DNA from 4 places in the Halothiobacillus diazotrophicus genome. Region 3 is predicted to be linked to each of the others. Evidence: predicted binding sites of a transcription regulator. Region 3 holds the regulator's gene; each other region holds the start of a gene.
What was found. The regulator sigma-54, encoded in region 3, starts transcription at its own class of promoters, with help from an activator protein. The targets are predictions, from matches to a motif close to TGGCANGNTNCNTGCTT.
Positions count from the first base shown of each region.

Region 1 (4,792 bases), 330 kb from region 3:
ACCCAACCCCAGGGTCACCCCCCCCAGCATTACGGGCCCCAGGACCCAGACAAAACCGCTATTCTTCATCTCAAGCCTCCCCGGGTCACCCCAGGTGCATTACACGTTCTGATTCAACGTCTGCAACATGCTCGACGTTGTCGAAATCGCCTTGGAGTTCATCTCATAGGCACGCTGCGTCTCGATCATGCTGACGAGTTCCTCGACCACGTTGACGTTCGAGCTTTCCAGCATGCCCTGCTGCATCGCACCAACCCCGTTCAGTCCCGGCGTGCTGGTCTGGGCCGCGCCGCTCGAACCCGACTCGAGGAACAGGTTGTCGCCGATCGGCTGCAGGCCGGCCGGATTCACGAAATCGGCCAGGTTGATCGTACCGACCTGCGTGGGCTGGGCCTGACCGGCCAGCTGCACGCTGACGGTACCGTCGCTGCCCACGGTGATCGACTGCGCGCCTTGCGGAATCGTGATCGCCGGCTGCAACGCCAAACCGTTGGCGGTCACGACCTGACCATTGCTGTTCAGACTGAAACTGCCGTCCCGCGTGTAAGCGACGGAACCGTCCGGTTGCAGCACCTGAAAGAAGCCGCGACCGTTGATGGCAAGATCCAGCGCATTGTTGGTCGTCACGAGATTGCCCTGCGTATGGTTTTTCTCCGTGGCGACGACTTTCACACCCGTACCGATGTTCAGACCGGTCGGCACCTCGTTCTGTTGCGTGTTGGCCGAGCCGACCTGACGGTAGTTCTGATAGATCAGGTCCTCGAAGACGGCCCGATCCTGCTTGAACCCGGTCGTGTTCACGTTGGCAAGGTTGTTGGAAATGACCGACATGCGGGTTTGCTGCGCATCGAGGCCGGTTTTCGCGATCCAAAGAGCTGGCGTCGTCATGGTTCAATCCTCAGCTGAATTGCAATAATTTGTCGGCATTGGCGCTATCCTCGCCTGCCGTCTTGATCATCTTGGTCTGCATCTCGAACAGTCGTCCGTACTCGATCATCTTCACCATGGCATCGACGGCATTCACATTGCTGCCTTCGAGTACCCCACTGGCGACCTGGATCGTGGCATCCGGCTGCGGCGCCGGCGTATTGGGCTTCAGACCGAACAGTCCGTCGGCACGTTTTTCAAGCGCGGTGGCCGGCGGATTGACGAGACGGATACGATCGATCTGCGCAGGCGCATTTGGTGTGCCGCCCAAAGGAATGATGGAAATCGTACCGTCGGCCAGAATATCGATCCGATTGGCCGGTGGAATGGCGATCGGTCCCTGGTTGCCCATCACGGGATCCCCCTCGGCCGTTTGCAACTGCCCGTTGGGCGATACATGCAGATCGCCGCGACGCGTATAGGCCACGGAGCCGTCAGGGGCTTGAACCGCGATGAATCCCTGTCCCTTGAGGGCGATATCGAGATCGCGGCCTGTGGTCATCAGAGGGCCCGGCTGGAAATCGGTACCGGTACGGACATCCTGGGCATAGACACGGCTGGCATAGGTCGGGCCATACACCGGGAGCGAGGTATAGGCATCCAGGTCGGCCTTGAACCCCTGCGTGTTCACGTTGGCCAGATTGTTGGCGTTGGTGGCCTGTGCCAACAGGGTCTGCTTGGCGCCACTCATGGCGATATAGGCAAGACGATCCATGACCGACTCCTCGTACTATCATTGAGATAGTGTTGAATAAGCACCGATCGTGCCAAATCAAACAAACCGCATCAGGACGCCATTATTCAGATCTGAGCTCCCAAATAGATGGCGATACGCCAAATTTTCGACGCCGGCACCAGCCATGAAAAAAGCGGGCCGAGGCCCGCTTTCCGAAAACTACCAAAGGCAGTGAACATCACCGGATATTGATCACCGCATCGGTCGCCGTCTTGTCCGTCTGAATCGCCTGTGCGTTCGCCTGGAAATTCCGCTGAGCGGTAATCAGGTTGACGAGCTGTTGAGTCAGATCCACGTTGGACTGCTCCAGCGCGCCCCCCTGAATGGCACCGAACGAACCCGTTCCCGGCTGCCCCACCGTCGGGCTGCCCGAATCCACGGTCTCGGCCCAGGAGTTGTTGCCGACCTGCTTGAGTGCCTGAGGATCGCTGAAATTGACCAACGCCACCATGCCCAGGGCTACCGACTGGCCATTGGTATAACTGGCCTGAATCAGGCCGTTGCTGCCTACGGAAATCCCCGTGAGCTGTCCGGTCGTATTCCCGTTTTGCGACTGGGCCGCCATGTTGAACGGCGCATTATATTGAGTGGAATCGCCCTGGCTCTGCACATTGATACTCAAGGGTGCGGCCCCCGTACCCAGGCTGGCCGCCGTGGCCGTGACCGTGAACGGTGCAGGCGTCGCGGGCAGTTGGCCATTCGCATTGAAGGTCAGGGTGGACGGCCCCTGGATCGGTGTCTGCGTATCGATCTGGTAATACAGGTTCCACTCGTTAGGATTGGCCGTCTTGACGTAATAGCTCGTCAGCGTGTGCGTATTGCCCAGGGAATCGTAGACCTGCTGCGAGTTGGCCTGGGTGTAGGATGCCGGATCCGGTGTCGCCTGGGTAGGATCGAAGGCCACCGTGGGCGCCGTCGCACTGGCAGGCAGGTTGAAGGACTGGGTGACGGTCGTCGTAGCCTGGGGTGCGCCGGCGGCCACGGGGAGCTGAATGGGCTTTGCACTGGCGAGAGACGTCGACTGCAGGGTCCCATTTGCATTCACCGGGAGCGCCTTGAGGAACTGCCCTGCCGTATTGACGATGAACCCGTCCTTGTTCACGCCCAGAGCACCGGCACGCGAATAGACCGACTGCTGGCTGTCGAGCGTCGGTTGGAAAGAGAAGAATCCCTGACCGGAAATTGCCAGATCCAGCGAGTTGTTGGTGAACTGCAGACTGCCCTGGGTGAATTGCTGCTGAACGGCCTCGGTGAGCACGCCCTGCCCGGTCGCGGTCTTGCTGTTGCCATAGGCGCTCACGGCGTAAATATCGCCGAACTGGGCACGGGACTGCTTGAAACCGGTCGAGTTGGCGTTGGCAATGTTGTTGCTGGTCACGTCCAGGTCTTTCTGGGCGGCATTCAGCCCCGTGATGGAAGTATTGAAGGACATCGCGTTGTCTCCTTATTCTTGATCAAGAATACTGGGATGAATCATTAAAAAATACTAGTTGAGAATCTGCACGACATCCGAAAGCTGTGCCGAAGGCAGCCCGCCGGCCAGATTCAGTTTCGGACCATTCGACGACACACCGACACTATCGATGACCGCCCCCACATAGGTTTGCGCCGCCACGCCCTTGCCATCCACCGTCGCACTGGCCGTGACCTTGTAGGTTCCGGCCGGGGCGGTGCTGCCATCGGGCAACAGACCATTCCAGGCAAAGGTGGGTTGCGCCGACCCCGTGATCGGCACGGATTGCGTGTTGACCACCTGACCATTCGCATTCGTGATGGTGACCTTCAAATCCGTGGCCCCCGTCGGTACGTCGACGGCGCCCAGCAATCCGGACGTCTGTTGGGCTCCGGTCGAGGACGTCGATGTCGACACGTACGCCGACCCACCCTTGACGATGGCGGCCTTGCCGACCAGGGATGCGGCCTGCATGATCTGGTTGGACTGCACGGAGGTCTGGAACCCACTGACGGTCGTATTGAGCTGGTTGATCCCCTGCAGGGCACTGAATTGCGCCAGCTGGGCGACCATCTGACTGTTGTCGGTCGGGTTCGTCGGATCCTGGTTCTGCAGCTGCGTCGTCAGCAGCTTCATGAAGCTGTTCATATCCAGGGTTTGCGCCCCGCCGCCCGTCGTACCGTTGGTGGCGGTCGATGCGGCCAGTCCGAGCGCGGCATAGGGATTATTGGTCACCGAATTCGTGGTAGTCATGGTCTTGACCTCTTACTGACCGAGTTGCAACGTACGTAACGCCAGATTTTTGGCGGTATCCATCACCTGCACGTTCGTCTGATAGGAGCGGGACGCCGACAACATATTGACCATCTCCTCCACCGGGTTCACGTTCGATGAATACACATAACCGTCCTTGTTCGCCAGGGGGTTGCCGGGCTGGTACAGGGCGGGGTTTGTGGCATTGCTCTGGGTGATGCCCATCACGCGCACCCCGACCCCGCCATTCTGCTCAAGAACCTGCTGGAATACGGGTTCGCGGGCCTTGTAGGCATCTTCGGGCTTGGTGGCCACGGAATTGGCGTTGGCCATGTTGGACGCCGTGGCATTCAACCGCAGCGACTGGGCGGACATGGCGGAACTCGCCACATTGAAAATCGAGAACAAGCTCATGGGTCAGGCCTCCTATTGCCCGGTCAGGGCCGAGTTGATGCCTTTGATTCGGCTGTTGAGAAAATTGAGTGTCGTCTGATAGGCCACCGCATTCTCGGTGAATCGCACACGCTCGCGCTCCATATCCACCGTGTTTCCGTCCAGCGCCGGCTGATCCGGAATGCGGTACATTTCCTTCGCCCCATCGATCGAACCGGCCGCCGTCAACTGTCCCGGCGCATCGCGCTTGAGCGCCAGCGGCTGATCCACGCCCCCCTGCCCGACCGGTCCGGCCGCCGCACGCAGGGCATCCCCGAACGAGAGATCCCGCGCCTTGTATTCCGGCGTATCGGCATTGGCGATATTCGAGGACAGGACGCCCATCCGCTGCGAGCGGTAGGTCAAGGCCAACCCGTGAATCCCAAAAATTTGATCCGTCATGACTGATAACCTCCTCAGCATTGATGGATGTATCCCTAGCCATATCCGTGCCAACATCGGAAACGGATTCCTGACGCCCGCGCATAAAT
Region 1 is NZ_CP016027.1:2,823,791-2,828,582, reverse strand. Features, by position in the region: gene flgH (flagellar basal body L-ring protein FlgH) at 1-69, opposite strand, end outside; gene flgG (flagellar basal-body rod protein FlgG) at 100-888, opposite strand; gene flgF (flagellar basal-body rod protein FlgF) at 899-1,642, opposite strand; gene flgE (flagellar hook protein FlgE) at 1,842-3,095, opposite strand; gene A9404_RS12645 (flagellar hook assembly protein FlgD) at 3,150-3,869, opposite strand; gene flgC (flagellar basal body rod protein FlgC) at 3,882-4,283, opposite strand; gene flgB (flagellar basal body rod protein FlgB) at 4,296-4,703, opposite strand.
Region 1: a site for sigma-54 is predicted at 1,681-1,697, ahead of flgF (flagellar basal-body rod protein FlgF). Genes of this name have one in related genera too.

Region 2 (4,792 bases), 850 kb from region 3:
ATCCGCAGACGGGTCTTCAGGTGGTGGTTGGGCTCGAGGTAGACCATGCCTTCCGGTGCGTCGAAGGTGATCTTGCCGCTCTCTTCAGCCTTCACGACCTTGTCGGTATCGAAGCTGCCCGCCATCTCGACCGCCTTCTTCCAGAGCCACGGACCCTCGTAGGCCGCCTGGGTCACGTCGCCGATCGGCGCATTGGCGCCCCACATCTTCTTGAAGTCGGCGACGAAGGTTTTGTTCTCCGGCGTATCCAGGGACTGGAAGTACTTCATTGCGGAGTAGAAACCGAGCAGGTTCTCGCCGCCGATGCCCTGGGCTTCATCCTCGGTAACGGACAGGGTCAGAAGGGTCTGCTTCTTGCCGGTAATACCCGCAGCCTTGAGCTGCTTGAACCAGGCAACGTTGGAACCGCCAACCACAGCGGCATAGATCACATCCGGCTTCTTCAGGCGGATCTTGTTGATGGTGGAACCGAACTGGGTGCTGCCCAGCGCAGCGTATTCCTCACCGACGATCTTCCCGTGCAGGACGGTTTCGATGTACTTGCGGGCGAGCTTCATGACCGTACGCGGCCAGATGTAGTCGGAACCGATCAGGTAGAAGGTCTTGGCATGCTTGTTCTTGGCCACCCAGTCCAGACCGGCGAACACCTGCTGGGTCGCTTCCTGGCCGGTGTAGATCACGTTCTTGGATTGTTCCAGGCCCTCATAGAAGGTCGGGTAGTACAGCAGACCGTTATCCCGCTCGAGAACCGGCAATACCGCCTTGCGGGAAGCGGAGGTCCAGCAACCGAAGATCGCGGCGACATGGTTGTCCTCCAGCAGCTTCTTGGCCTTCTCGGCAAAGGTCGGCCAGTCGCTCGCACCATCTTCCTGAATGATCTTGATCTTGCGACCCAGCACACCGCCCTGGGCATTGATCTGCTCGATCGCCAGCTTCTCGGCCTGCTGGGCACCCGTTTCACTGATGGCCATGGTGCCGGTCAGCGAATGCAGGATGCCGACCGTGACCGTGTCGTCCGTGACGGCCATACCGGTGGTATTCACTTCGGCGGTGGGCGGCCCGGCATAGACCGAGGACACCAGCAATACCGAAGACAGTGTCAGGCCATAAGCGGCCACGCGCACACTGCGCCAAATTCCCGATTGATTTTTCTTAATCATATTGATAGCTCCTGATTTAACACCGGCTAGGCGTTTTTCTACGAATAAGACACAAAGGGAAAAAATCCCTTCGCCAAACAACAAAGCAGAAACCGTGCCACTGAAAATACGCACACCAACGGAGAGAAAATCAAAGACGAATACCGATAGGGATTAATACCCAAAGAAAAGTCATCGAATCGGGAACAACGGGATATCTCAATCACTTACGGACGCCCAACACCCGATCAGTCAGGCCTGAATCGCGGGCATGCAGGCATGATCCGTGGCAACCCTCAACATAAATAATTCTTTATATACAACATGTTACCCGTTTTAAATCAACATCTTGCGTATACAGAAACAAGCTCAACCGGTGGCGTGACGCGATTGGCGCAGATTGTCGCGTTACATTTCGTGACATTTTCAGAATGTCACGTGCCATTGACAGATCAACTTGGGAAATTCGGCGCAAATTAAGCAGCAAAGCGCTTAAAAACGATTGGCACGGTACCTGCTACTTAGATCTTCGACAGCGAATTCTATTGACCAAGAATACGCAAAAAAAGCGGTCGCAAATCGTTTACTCATAATCAATGGATAAACGAAACGCCACTAAATAGAAAATCGACCACCAACCAATGCGACGGAGATTGATCCCATGGCGGAAAAACTGATCAAGATTGATTTTTCACAACCCCCGGAAGCCCATGACTGCATCCACAATCGTTGGCATCCCGATATCCCGATGTATGCCTGGGTCAAGCCCGGCGACGATTTCATTCTTGAGTGCATGGACTGGACCGGTGGTCAGATCAACAACAACGACTCGGCCGATGACGTCCGGGATGTGGATCTGACCAAGGTCCACTACCTCAGCGGCCCGATCGGCGTCGAAGGCGTCGAACCGGGCGACCTGCTGGTCGTGGACATTCTCGACGTCGGAACCCTCGAGCAGTTCCAGTGGGGCTTCAACGGACTGTTTGCCAAGGAGAACGGGGGCGGTTTCCTGACCGAGCACTACCCGGACGCGCGGAAATCGATCTGGGATTTCAATGGCATCTACACCTCTTCACGGCATATTCCGGGCGTGAATTTCGCGGGCATCATGCACCCGGGCCTGATCGGTTGCCTGCCGTCGAAGGAATTGCTGGCCGAGTGGAACAAGCGCGAAGCCGCCCTGATCGCCACGGATCCCGAGCGGGTTCCGCCGCTTGCCGCCCCCCCCTGCGCCGAGACCGCCCATTTGGGCCAACTCAAGGGCGATGCCGCCAAGGTCGCGGCGCTGGAAGGTGCCCGGACCGTTCCGCCGCGCGAACATGGCGGCAACTGCGACATCAAGGATCTGACCAAGGGTTCCCGGGTCTTTTTCCCGGTCTACGTCAAGGGCGGTGGTCTATCCATGGGCGACCTGCACTTCTCGCAAGGTGATGGTGAGATCTCCTTCTGCGGCGCCATCGAAATGGCCGGCTGGATCCATATCCGCGTAGACGTGATCAAGGACGGCGTTGCCAAGTACGCCATCAAGAACCCGATCTTCAAACCGAGTCCGCTGCAACCGAACTATCAGAACCATCTGATTTTCGAGGGTATTTCCGTCGACGAATCCGGAAAGCAGCATTATCTGGACGCGCACGTCTCCTACCGCCAGGCCTGCCTCAACGCCATCGAGTACATGAAGAAATTCGGTTACACCGGCGCCCAGGCCTATTCGATTCTCGGCACCGCGCCAGTTCAGGGCCACATCAGCGGCATCGTCGACATCCCCAACGTCTGCGCCACCTTGTTCCTGCCGACGGACATCTTCGATTTCAACATCGATCCCTGCGCCGAAGGACCGACGAAGTCCGTCAAGGACAACAAGGACATCCCGGTTTCTTACTGGGCGGACAAATAGCGGTCGGCAGCGTCTGGCGGCGCCCTTCTCAGCGCCGGCAGACCAGTGACCCATCGAATACCGAACGGAGGCATCCATGCCCATCTACGAATACCAGTGCAAAAACTGCGAACGCCAGTTCGAGCAAATGCGCGCCATGGCGGAATACCGCGATCCCTGCGAATGCCCGTGGTGCGGCCATGAAGCCGGTCGAATCCTGCTGACGGCCCCGAGACTGAACGACATGAAGGCCAGCGTCCGCAAGGCGCACCAGATCAACGAACGCAGCGCACATGAACCCCGATCAACGGCCCGGCATCAATGCGGCCCGGGCTGCAACCACAACCACAAAGCCAGCGCCGCCAAGGCCGCGACAACAGAGCAAGGAGGTCCACACCTGAAGATGCAACCCGGCAAGCGCCCCTGGATGATCGGGCATTGAGGCAGCCCCGCGACACCCAACGCCAACCGCCGACTGTTTCCCAAAAATTTTGCAACCCTGAAACCTAAACGCCCCATGAGGAGCATTTGAACTATGAAAAAGAAAATCCTTTCCCTGCTTGTTGCGTCGGCCGTTGCGGCGCCCCTGATGAGCACCCTGGCACAGGCGGACTCGTTTACCGGCAACATCGGCGTCGCGTCGAAGTACATTCTGCGCGGCATCACCAACTCGCCGGAAAACGAGAATGCCGCGCTGCAAGGCGGTTTCGATTACGGATTCGACAGCGGCTTTTCCCTCGGTTACTGGGGTTCCTCGCTCGGTTACTCGGATCCGGGCAAGTCGAAGGGCTTCGAAAACGACTTCTATGGTGGGTACAACAACAGTATCGGCGATTTCAATTACGGCATCGGCGTCGTTCACTATGCCTACATCAACATTTCCCACTCGGACGGAACCGAGGTTTATGGATCATTGGGTTACGGCCCGCTGACCTTCGGCGCCAAGACGCTCGTGAAGGATGTGGCCTGGGGCAACAAGGGCGATACGTACTGGACGCTCGACTTCAACCACGCCCTGCCGAAGGGCTTCACCTTCGACACCATGCTGGGCTACTACACCTACAAGAATAGTGGCAAGTACATCGCCTCTACCCCCAAATCCAGTGCCTTCCGCTACGCCGATATCGGCCTGTCCCATCCGATCGGCAACACCGGTGCGGTCATGGGTGCGCACTACATCATCGGCGGCCAGGACCGCAATGGCGTCCATCAGAAAAATGCCGTGTGGTTCAACATCAGCTACAGCTTCGATGTGAAATAACACCAAACCATTCCTCTTGGCCTTTGGCAGATTGCAACAAGACGGTTTGTCCTTCTCACATCGATACCACAAGAAAGCCGCCCTGCGCGGCTTTCTTTCTGTCTGTCTGTCGATCGCCCGCCACAATCCGTCATCTTTTCAATCAGAGCGGCAAGCGCGTTCGATCAATTCACGCACACCCAGGCAGTGGCGTCACGCCCCTCCCCCCGATCTTTCCCGTACACTGGACACTCATAATGGATGCGCTGAATAGGGCGATGGCGTAGCACGGGTGAACAGGGAGTTTGCATGACTGCATTGATTGTCGTTTTCATCATTCTGCTGGTACTGACGCTGCTCGTTCGTCACGGCTGGAAAACCGGACAGCGCCGGTTCATCGAGAACTATGCCTTTCCGCCATCGCTGCGTGGCAAGGTCAAGCATCGATACCCCCACCTCTCCGAACACCAGCTGGATCTCGTTTTCGACGGCCTGCGCGATTATTTCCTGCTCTGCCAGAGGGCTCCGAAACAGATG
Region 2 is NZ_CP016027.1:1,090,111-1,094,902, forward strand. Features, by position in the region: gene urtA (urea ABC transporter substrate-binding protein) at 1-1,160, opposite strand, end outside; gene fmdA (formamidase) at 1,801-3,036, shown strand; gene A9404_RS04880 (FmdB family zinc ribbon protein) at 3,113-3,457, shown strand; gene A9404_RS04885 (TorF family putative porin) at 3,551-4,276, shown strand; gene A9404_RS04890 (glycine-rich domain-containing protein) at 4,565-4,792, shown strand, end outside.
Region 2: a site for sigma-54 is predicted at 1,643-1,659, ahead of fmdA (formamidase). Genes of this name have one in related genera too.

Region 3 (4,792 bases):
GACGATTCCCCTTCTTCCCAGGACCAGACCGCCCTCGGAGCGCAGCCATGATACAGAACCCATTCCACACGCCCGCACTGCAGGAGTACCCGACATCACGAACGGGGACGTCGCTGATCGCCCTGACGCTGGCAGCCCTGGCACTGGCAAGCCCGAACGCGTTTGCCGCCAAGGCCGACCGGAGCAAGCCGATCGAGGTGTCGGCCAACGAAAAAATCACCGACTACAAGAATGGCACCAGCGTCTATACCGGTCAGGTCGTCATCGATCAGGGTAGCCTGCATGCCACCGGCGACAAGGCCACGCTGTACGTCAAGAACGGTCAACTGGTTCGCGCCGAACTGGACGGGAAGCCCGCCACCTTTCAGGAACTGGATGAAAAAAACCAGCTGGTGAAGGGTTCCGCCACCCACGCCACCTACCTGGCGACCGAACAGAAAATCGTCCTGACCGGAAATGCCCAACTGAACCGTCAGGGCGATCGTCTCGCCGCCCAGCGCATCACCTACAACATGAAGGATGAAGTCGTTCAGGCCGGAGGCCCCGATAACGGTGGCCGCGTGCATGTCACCATCCAGCCGCGGAACAAGAAGGAAAACCCGTCATCCACGGATGACACACCATCCGGAAATACCTCGACGCAATCCGTCAAACCGTAATGCAAGACCAGAACATGAAGCAGCCACCCGTATTGTTCGTGGAGTCCCTCGTCAAGCACTACGGCGCGCGTGCCGTCGTCCAAGGCGTCTCGCTGGAAGTGCAGGCGGGGGAAGTCGTCGGCCTTCTCGGGCCGAACGGCGCCGGCAAGACGACCAGTTTCTACATGATCGTCGGCCTCGTTGCCGCCGATCAGGGGCAGATCTGGTTGAACGGGCAGGACATCACCCTGCTGCCGGTGGACGAAAGAGCCCACCTGGGACTCGGCTACCTCCCGCAGGAGGCATCGGTGTTCCGCAAGCTCACCGTCGAGCAGAACATCATGGGCGTGCTAGAGCTGAGGCGCGATCTCAGCCCAGTTCAACGACAGACGACACTGGAAAGCCTGCTGGGCGAACTGCATATCCGCTCCATCCGTCGCAATCTCGGGCAGGCCCTTTCCGGGGGCGAACGTCGGCGGGTTGAAATTGCTCGGGCACTGGCCGCTAACCCCAGCGTCATTCTGCTGGACGAACCGTTCGCTGGCGTCGACCCGATATCCGTCATCGACATCCAGCGGATCGTCACGCATCTGAGCGAGCGCGGCATCGCCGTTTTGATCACGGATCACAACGTCCGCGAGACCCTCGGCGTCTGCGAGCGTGCCTATATCGTTTCCGATGGGCAGATCCTGGCCGAAGGCACGCCCCAGGCGATTCTCGCCAACGAGCAAGTCCGTGCGGTGTATCTCGGACAGCATTTCACCCTCTGATCACGCCCGCTCGCGGCGATTCACTCGGGGACAATTCGATGCGTTGGCGCAGATGCAATCCCATATTGGCGGACCGTGTTTTTCAGTTAAACTAACTCACATGTTCATAATCCTGCGATCGACAATCCCCTACCCAGCCACCTCTGATGCCGACGGAACATCAGACAAGATTCATTTGCCCCAAGATCACGCCGGGCTCGCCCAGTCATGAAAGCCGGCCTGGAACTTCGCCTGGGGCAAAGCCTCTCGATGACGCCGCAATTGCAGCAGTCGATTCGATTGCTGCAGCTCTCCACACTGGAACTCGCACTGGAGATTCAGCAGGCAGTCGAAACCAACCCGCTGCTGGAAATTGCCGACACTGACGACTTCTCTGAAGGCGAGGGTCCCTCGTCCGAACTGGCCGAGGGCAGCGAGACGGTCGATTCGGACTATCAGGAAGACCCCAATGCGCTTGCCGGCGAAGCCCTGCTCTCGGGCACGGACGAAACCACGCCGGAGGATCCGTTCACCGTGGATTCGCAGTGGGAGGACTACTACGAATCCGACGGCAGCACCTCATTCAGCGCGCCGGAAAACAATCACGACGAATTCGATCCCTACGCGACGACCTCCAGCGGCGTCGAAAGCCTCCGGGATCATCTGCTGAGTCAGATCCACCTGACCCATCTGACGCAGCGCGATACGGCCATCGCCGCCGCCCTGATCGAGTCGATCGACAACATGGGGTACCTCGCGGACAGCCTGGAAGAAATTCACGCCATGCTGATCGAAGATTGGCCGAACCTCCAGATCGAGGACATCACGACCGTCCTACATCTCATCCAGTCTCTCGACCCGATTGGCGTAGGCGCCCGAGATCTCAACGAATGCCTCTGCCTGCAGCTGCAGCACAAACCGAAAGATCTGCCCTATCGCGACGTCGCCATGCGGATCTGCGAACAGAACCTCATCGAAACCATTGCCCAGCGCGAGTACCAACAGGCACAACGGGCCCTCGGCGTGGATCAGACCGCGCTTGAAGGCGCCCTGATGATTCTGCAGGGCCTCGATCCCCGACCGGGATCCAGTGTCGGTTCCGTCGCAGCGGATTACCTGATTCCGGACGTGCTGGTCAGTTTCCGGAACAATGCCTGGCATGTGGACCTGAACCCGGAAATCGCGCCGAAACTTCGGGTCAACCAGACCTATGCCCGCATGATCAACCGCAGCTCGCGCGGTGAGGACGCCAGCTACATCCGCAGCCATCTGCAGGAAGCGCGCTGGTTCATCAAGAGTCTGCGCAGCCGGAATGAAACCCTGCTCAACGTGGCCCGGGCCATCGTCGCCCATCAGACAGAATTTCTCGAACAGGGCGAAGTGGCGATGAAGCCCCTCGTCCTCCGGGAAATCGCCGACGAACTCTCCCTCCACGAGTCGACGGTCAGTCGGGTCACCACCCAGAAGTTCATGCTGACCCCGCGCGGCACCTTCGAATTCAAGTACTTCTTCTCCAGTCATGTCGGCACCAGCGACGGCGGCGAATGTTCGGCCACGGCCATTCGCGCCATGATCAAGAAGCTGGTGAATGAGGAAAACCCCCGCAAGCCCTTGTCGGACGCCAAGATCGCCGACCTGCTTACCGAACAAGGCATCGATGTCGCTCGGCGCACGATTGCCAAGTACCGCGAGGCGATGGGCATCGCCTCGTCCACCGACCGAAAGCGCCTGATCTAAGGCCTAAAGGAGCTCACCATGCAAATTGAAATCACCGGACATCATGTCGACATCACCGATGCGCTCAGGGACCATGTGGAAAACAAGTTCGAGCGGCTCAAGCGACATTTCGACAAGGTGATCAACGTTCATGTCATTCTGACGGTGGAAAAGAAGATCCAGAAAGCAGAAGCCACACTGCACATGAGCGGCAACGATGTCCACGCCGACGCATCCTCCGAGGACATGTACGCCTCCGTGGACGCCATGGTCGACAAGCTGGACCGCCAGATCGTCAAGCACAAGGAAAAAATGACCGAGCACCGCTGATCGAGACACGATCTTACGCTCGATAAACGCACAACCATGAGCCAATTAATCGGGGTATCGCATTCACTTGCGTGCCCCGACTGACTTTTTGGAGTATCCTCTTGCTCGATTTTTACCGGTCCCGTCCCGCTCACCCACAGCATTCCAACCTGCGAACAGGTGCTTCATGAACATCGCTGAACTGTTCCCCTTGCAGCACATTCTGATCGATGAGGTCTATCAAAGCCGCAAACGGGTTCTCGAAGTTCTCGCCGGCCTGCTGGCCGATGACCAACTGGGCGGCCAAAGCGCGACCCACATCTACGAAATCCTGATCGAACGCGAACGGCTGGGTTGTACCGCAATCGGCCATGGCATCGCGATTCCCCATGGCCGGGATAGCGAAACGCTGCGTCCGCGCGGCGCGCTGATCCGCCTGACCGAAGGGATCGATTTCGGTGCGTCGGACAACGAGCCGGTCAATCTGATTATCGGGTTCATCGTCCCGGAAGAATGCCCCGAAGCACACCTGATGGTATTGGGCTCCCTGGCAGAGCACCTGTCCAGCCCGGATGACCGTGACGCCATCATGCAGGCGCAAAGCCCCGAGCGCGTGCGCAACCTGCTCATCGAATGGCTGCACGATCCGCCAGCCGCCGATGCCGAATAAGCGTCGGTTCCTGTCGCGATATCCGCATTGAGCCACCCGATGCACCGCGCCGTCCCCGTCATTCAGCCTCTGGACGCCAAACACCCGACGGATACCCGGGACCCGGTCTATCGCCGTCTCTTCGACCCAGAGTCCGCCTTCGATCGCCTGAACCCCCTCGATCCGAAACCGATCGCCCTGATCGACGCACCGTTACGGCGCGCCCTGAGCGAGCGTAATGATCCGGTTCCGACCTATGCCGAAATCTGGATTCTCTGCGACATCACCCCCGAGGAGGTTCCGACCTGGGTTGCCACGCAAGCCCGTACGGCCGCCAACATCCTCCACTGCACGATGACCGTGGACGAAATCTCCGAATGGCTCAGGACCCATCGGCAGAGCGCCACGCAACATTGGCAGCATGGCGTCTTCATGGAGGTTGCCGGATCAGGTGTACTGATCACGGGGGAATCGGGTATCGGCAAGAGCGAATTGGCCCTGGAACTGCTTTCCCGCGGCCACCGTCTGATCGCGGACGACGCGCCGTGCTTCGTGCGCGGCAATCAGGGCATCGAGGGAAGCTGCCCGGAAACCATCCGCGACCATCTGGAAGTCCGCGGCCTCGGGATCATCGATGTCCGCGCCCTGTTTGGCGACAACGCCCTGAAAAAGCGAAAAAACCTCCGCCTGATCATCGAGTTGTATGCGGCGGACCATCGGTCGATGCGCGC
Region 3 is NZ_CP016027.1:244,413-249,204, reverse strand. Features, by position in the region: gene lptC (LPS export ABC transporter periplasmic protein LptC) at 1-51, shown strand, start outside; gene lptA (lipopolysaccharide transport periplasmic protein LptA) at 48-659, shown strand; gene lptB (LPS export ABC transporter ATP-binding protein) at 674-1,408, shown strand; gene A9404_RS01110 (RNA polymerase factor sigma-54) at 1,616-3,124, shown strand; gene hpf (ribosome hibernation-promoting factor, HPF/YfiA family) at 3,143-3,433, shown strand; gene A9404_RS01100 (PTS sugar transporter subunit IIA) at 3,600-4,082, shown strand; gene A9404_RS01095 (hypothetical protein) at 4,122-4,792, shown strand, end outside.

Region 4 (4,792 bases), 570 kb from region 3:
TCGCGATCTCGAGGCCTATATCGAGGCGGGTACCTTCCGCCAGGATCTGTACTACCGCCTCAATGTCTTCCCGCTGGAAACCCTGCCCCTCCGTGAGCTTCGGGGGGACATCCCGCTGATCGTCGAGGCGCTGACCCGCCGCTTCGCAGCCGATGGCCGGACAGTTGGTCAGCTGACCGAGCGAGCGTTAGCCGCGTTGGCGTCCTTGCCCTGGCCGGGCAACGTCCGCGAGCTGGGTAACGTGGTCGAACGTCTGGGCATTCTCTACCCTGGGCAGACCATCGATCTGGCGCAGTTGCCGCCGAAACTTCGGGATCAGCTGCCGCCGGAGTGGCAGGCGGACATGGCGTCGGCTATCGTCGACCCCCCGATCGAGGATGCTGCGCCGACTGAATCTGTCCGGTCGGTCGAAACCGTTGAGGCGACCCTGGAAGATCCGGATCCCCGCGATATCTTCGCCATGGGGCGGGTCGAAACGGCCCAAGTCGTTGGCGCCCCTCCGGTTTTGCCGACCGATGCCCTGACGCTGGCGTCGTTTCAGATCGAGCTGCCGGACGGCGGTTTCGACCTGAAGGGGCAGCTCGAGGCCATCGAGCAGGCCTGGATCGATGCCGCGCTGAATCAGAGCGACGGCGTCGTGGCCCAGGCGGCGCGCCTGCTGGGCATCCGGCGGACGACCCTTGTCGAGAAATTGCGCAAGTACCAGATGTCCTTCCGTTCCGGCGCTCAGGAAGACGACGCCTAAAACGCCCACCTTGCGGTTTGTTGGCACAAACCGTGCTTATCTACTCCCCACAGTGTTCGTCCCGGTTTCTGGCGACAGAAATCGGACAGGCAAGGAGATTTGAGATGAGCAGTTCGATGTCGGTGGATCAGATTCTTTCCCAGATGCGGGTCATGCGGGCCGAGGCGCAACAGCGTCTTTCGGCGCCGGCACCCGTGGCCCCGCCGGCCGGTGGGGACAGTTTTTCCACGCTCCTGTCCCAGGCGGTAGGGCAGGTCAACGCGTTGCAACAGACTTCGGGTCAGTTGAAGACCCGCTTCGAACTGGGCGATCCGAACGTGGATCTGACGCAGGTCATGCTGGCGGCACAAAAGGCTTCTCTCGGCTTCAATGCCACCTTGCAGGTGCGCAATCGACTGGTTCAGGCCTACCAGGATGTCATGAATATGCCCATCTAGGGCCACCGAGGCATAACCCTTTAGGCATACCCCCACGGATTGAGAGATCGTCATGGCGCAAAATACCCTTACCCCTACCTCGATGAATCCCGATGCCGGCATGGTGCCGGGCGGCGGCACGCCGCGCTGGATCCAGCAGCTGGACGGGTTCACCCAGTCGAACAGTTTCCGGCAGCTCCTGATCCTGGTGGCGCTGGCGGCGACGATCTCCTTCATGGTCGGTTTCTTCCTCTGGGGACAGAAACCCGCACTGGTGCCGCTGTACAGCAATATCAGCCCCAAGGAATCCGCGACGGTGGTCGATGCCCTGCGTGCCGCCAAGAAGACGTACCAGTTGAGCCCCGACGGCACGGTCATGGTCGAACCCAGCCAGTTGCCTTCGATCCGCATGCTGCTGGCCGCTCAGGGCCTGCCGGCAAGCGACTCCGTAGGTCTTGAGATGCTGAACAAGGATCAGTCGCTCGGCACCAGCCAGTTCGTCGAGCAGGCACGCTACCAGCATGCCATCGAGGTGGAACTGGCCCGGTCGATCGAGACCATTCAGGGCGTACAGGCTGCCCGCGTTCATTTGGCGACCCCGAAGCAATCCGTGTTCGTACGCGAACGCCAGCCCTCGACCGCCTCGGTGGTGGTTGAACTGGCGCCGGGGCAGTCGCTTTCCGCGGAGCAAGTCCGGGCGATCGTGCATCTGGTCGCATCCAGCGTTGCGGGCCTGAAGCCGGCAGACGTCAGCGTGATCGATCAGCGTGGGGAGCTCCTGAGTCAAAATTCCGACGATGCCAGTGGCATGGGATTGACGGATAAGCAGTTTGCCTATCGCCAGCGCGTGGAGCGAGCCTATCAGCGACAGATCGAATCGCTGCTGACGCCCATCGTCGGTGCCGATCAGGTGCGGGCCCAGGTATCGGCCGACGTGGATTTCAATCGTCAGGAGGGCACGAGCGAAACCTACGGGCCGAAGCAGGGTGTCGTTCTCAGCGAGCAGACCCAGGATACGGTACGTGCTCTGGGCGATCAGGGTGTCAATGGCGGTGTGCCGGGGTCGCTGAGCAATCAGCCGCCGGGCGGCGGTACCGTCACGCCTCAGGCCAGCGGCGGCCTCCAGCCCCCGGGCAACCTGAACGTGCAGCAGTACCAGCAGATCATCCAGACGCCGGTCAGTACCCAGAAGAACGAGACGCGCAATTTCAATGTCGACAAGGAGATTCGGCACACCCGATACGCCAGCGGTGCGGTTCAGAAGCTCAATGTGGCCGTGCTGATCAACGAAAAAACCGTCACGGAGAAAGACGGTACCGTCAAGCCGGAACCCATGAGCGATGCGGAAATTGCCCGGATCAAGGATCTGGTCGCCCAAGCGGTGGGGCTTGACGAGAAGCGTGGCGATAAATTGACGCTGGCCAGCATCCCGTTCGTCGAACAGAAGATCGAGAAAGTTTCGGTGCCGCTCTGGGAGCAGGCCTGGTTCATGCCGCTGCTCAAGAATCTCGGATTGGGTATCGCGATGCTGCTGATCTTCCTGATGGTCGTCCGCCCCCTGCTGAAGATGCTCGGCGAAAAGCGTCAGCCGCCTGAGGTCGCGGGTGCGCTGGCAGCACCGGAAGAAGGCGAGGAAGGGAGTTACGAAGAGCGTGGCGAGGTATCGGTCGTCGGTGGCGAAGGCGGGCGCCAGCCGGGCGCGTTGGGTGTCGAGGATAGCGACGACCTGGAAGGCGTGCCTCAGTTGGTGGGCGCAGCCAGTTATTCCGATAAACTACGTCAGCTGAAACAAAGCATCAACCAAGATCCCAAGGCCGTGGCCTCGGTGATCAAGCAGTGGACCCATTCGGAGAGTTAATCGTGGCTGAAGCAGCAGTATCTGAACCGACGGGCGCGGATCTCATCGCGAACCTCAAGGGGCCGGAACGCGTCGCCATCCTGATGATGGCGCTCGGCGAGGAGTCGGCAGCGCAATTGTTCACTCAGCTGGACCCGCGCGAGGTTCAGAAAATCGGTCAGGCTATGGCCGTGTTGCCGAACGTGACGCGTTCGCAGATCCAGGCGGTGCTCGATCAGTTCGTCGTCGATCTCGGCGATCAGACCGGTTTGGCCCTCGGAACCAGCGATTACATTCGCAATGTGCTGACGAAAGCGCTGGGCGAGGACAAGGCGGCCGGCCTGCTCGAGCGGATCAGCTCCACCGGCAATCGACGCAACCTGGAATTCCTCAAGTGGATGGATTCCCGCTCCATCGCCGAGATCATCCGCTACGAGCATCCGCAGATCATCGCGATCGTGCTGTCCCATCTGGAAAGCGACCAGGGTGCAGAGATCCTGCAGATGCTGCCGGAAAACATGCGGTCGGACATCATGTTGCGCATCGCCCATCTGGATGGCGTTTCTCCTCAGGCACTGATGGAGCTCGACGACATCATGGAGCGTCAGGCTTCCGGCGCCTCGGGCGGCAAGTCCTCGAAGGTGGGGGGCGTCAAGATTGCCGCCGGCATCATGAACTTCCTCGAAAGCAACGTCGAGGAAACGGTCATGGGCTCCATCAAGAGTGCGGATGCCGATCTGGGCGGTCAGATCGAGGATCTCATGTTCGTATTCAGCAACCTGATCGACGTCGACGATCGCGGGATTCAGACGATTCTGCGCGAAGTGCCGTCGGATCGCCTGCTGCTGGCCATGAAGGGTGCCGATCCGGAACTCAAGGAGAAGTTCTTCAAGAACATGTCGAAGCGTGCGTCCGAAATGATGCGCGACGACCTCGAGTCCCTGGGCCCGACCCGTCTGTCCGATGTCGAGGGGGCTCAGAAGGAAATCCTGCAGGCCGCCCGGAAACTGGCTGAGGAGGGCAAGATAACGCTGGGAGGTGGCGGTGAGCAGTTCGTCTGATCCTGCCGCCACGAAGGAATCCCCGGTCATTCGGCCGCTCGATCCGGGGCCGGGCGTGACTGCTTGGTCGTTGCCCGAGTTGAATCAGGTGATCGAGCCGGTAGCTGCCGACCCCGTGGACGAGGCCTCGGCGCCCGTACCGAGCGAAGCGGATCTCATCGAGGCGCATCGGGCAGCGGCGCAGAACGGGTATGCCGAGGGAAAGGCCCTCGGGCACAAGGCGGGGTATGAGGCTGGCTACGCCGAAGGCATGGCTGCGGCGCGCGATGAAATCGAACGTCTGGAGCGGCGATTGCAGGGCTGGCTGCATACCTTGGCGCAGCCCCTGGCCGACCTGGACAAGGAGGTGAGCGCCCAGTTGGCCCGGCTCTCCATGCAGATCGCCCGGTCTATCCTCTATCGGGAATTGACCCTCGCACCGGAGCAGATCGAGGTCGTTGCCCGTGAGGCACTGACCGCTTTGCCTGCGGCGGTTCGCAAGGTCGTGCTGATCTGTCACCCCGAGGATCTCGCGGCGCTGGAAGCTTCGGTACAGGCCGGTTCGCTGGCGCAGGCGCGCGGCCAGTCGTTCGAGATCCGATCTGATGAATCGATCCTGCCGGGCGGACTGCGGATCGAGTCCGGAGACTCGGAAATCCAGGCTGCGGTGGACGCCCGTCTGGATGCCCGTTGGGCGGCGCTAAGTCTGCGCTTGCTGGGTACCGCGGTTCCCGGACCCGGCGAACCCATTCCC
Region 4 is NZ_CP016027.1:2,584,466-2,589,257, forward strand. Features, by position in the region: gene A9404_RS13645 (sigma-54 interaction domain-containing protein) at 1-745, shown strand, start outside; gene fliE (flagellar hook-basal body complex protein FliE) at 850-1,182, shown strand; gene fliF (flagellar basal-body MS-ring/collar protein FliF) at 1,235-3,019, shown strand; gene fliG (flagellar motor switch protein FliG) at 3,019-4,059, shown strand; gene A9404_RS11570 (FliH/SctL family protein) at 4,043-4,792, shown strand, end outside.
Region 4: a site for sigma-54 is predicted at 767-783, ahead of fliE (flagellar hook-basal body complex protein FliE). Genes of this name have one in related genera too.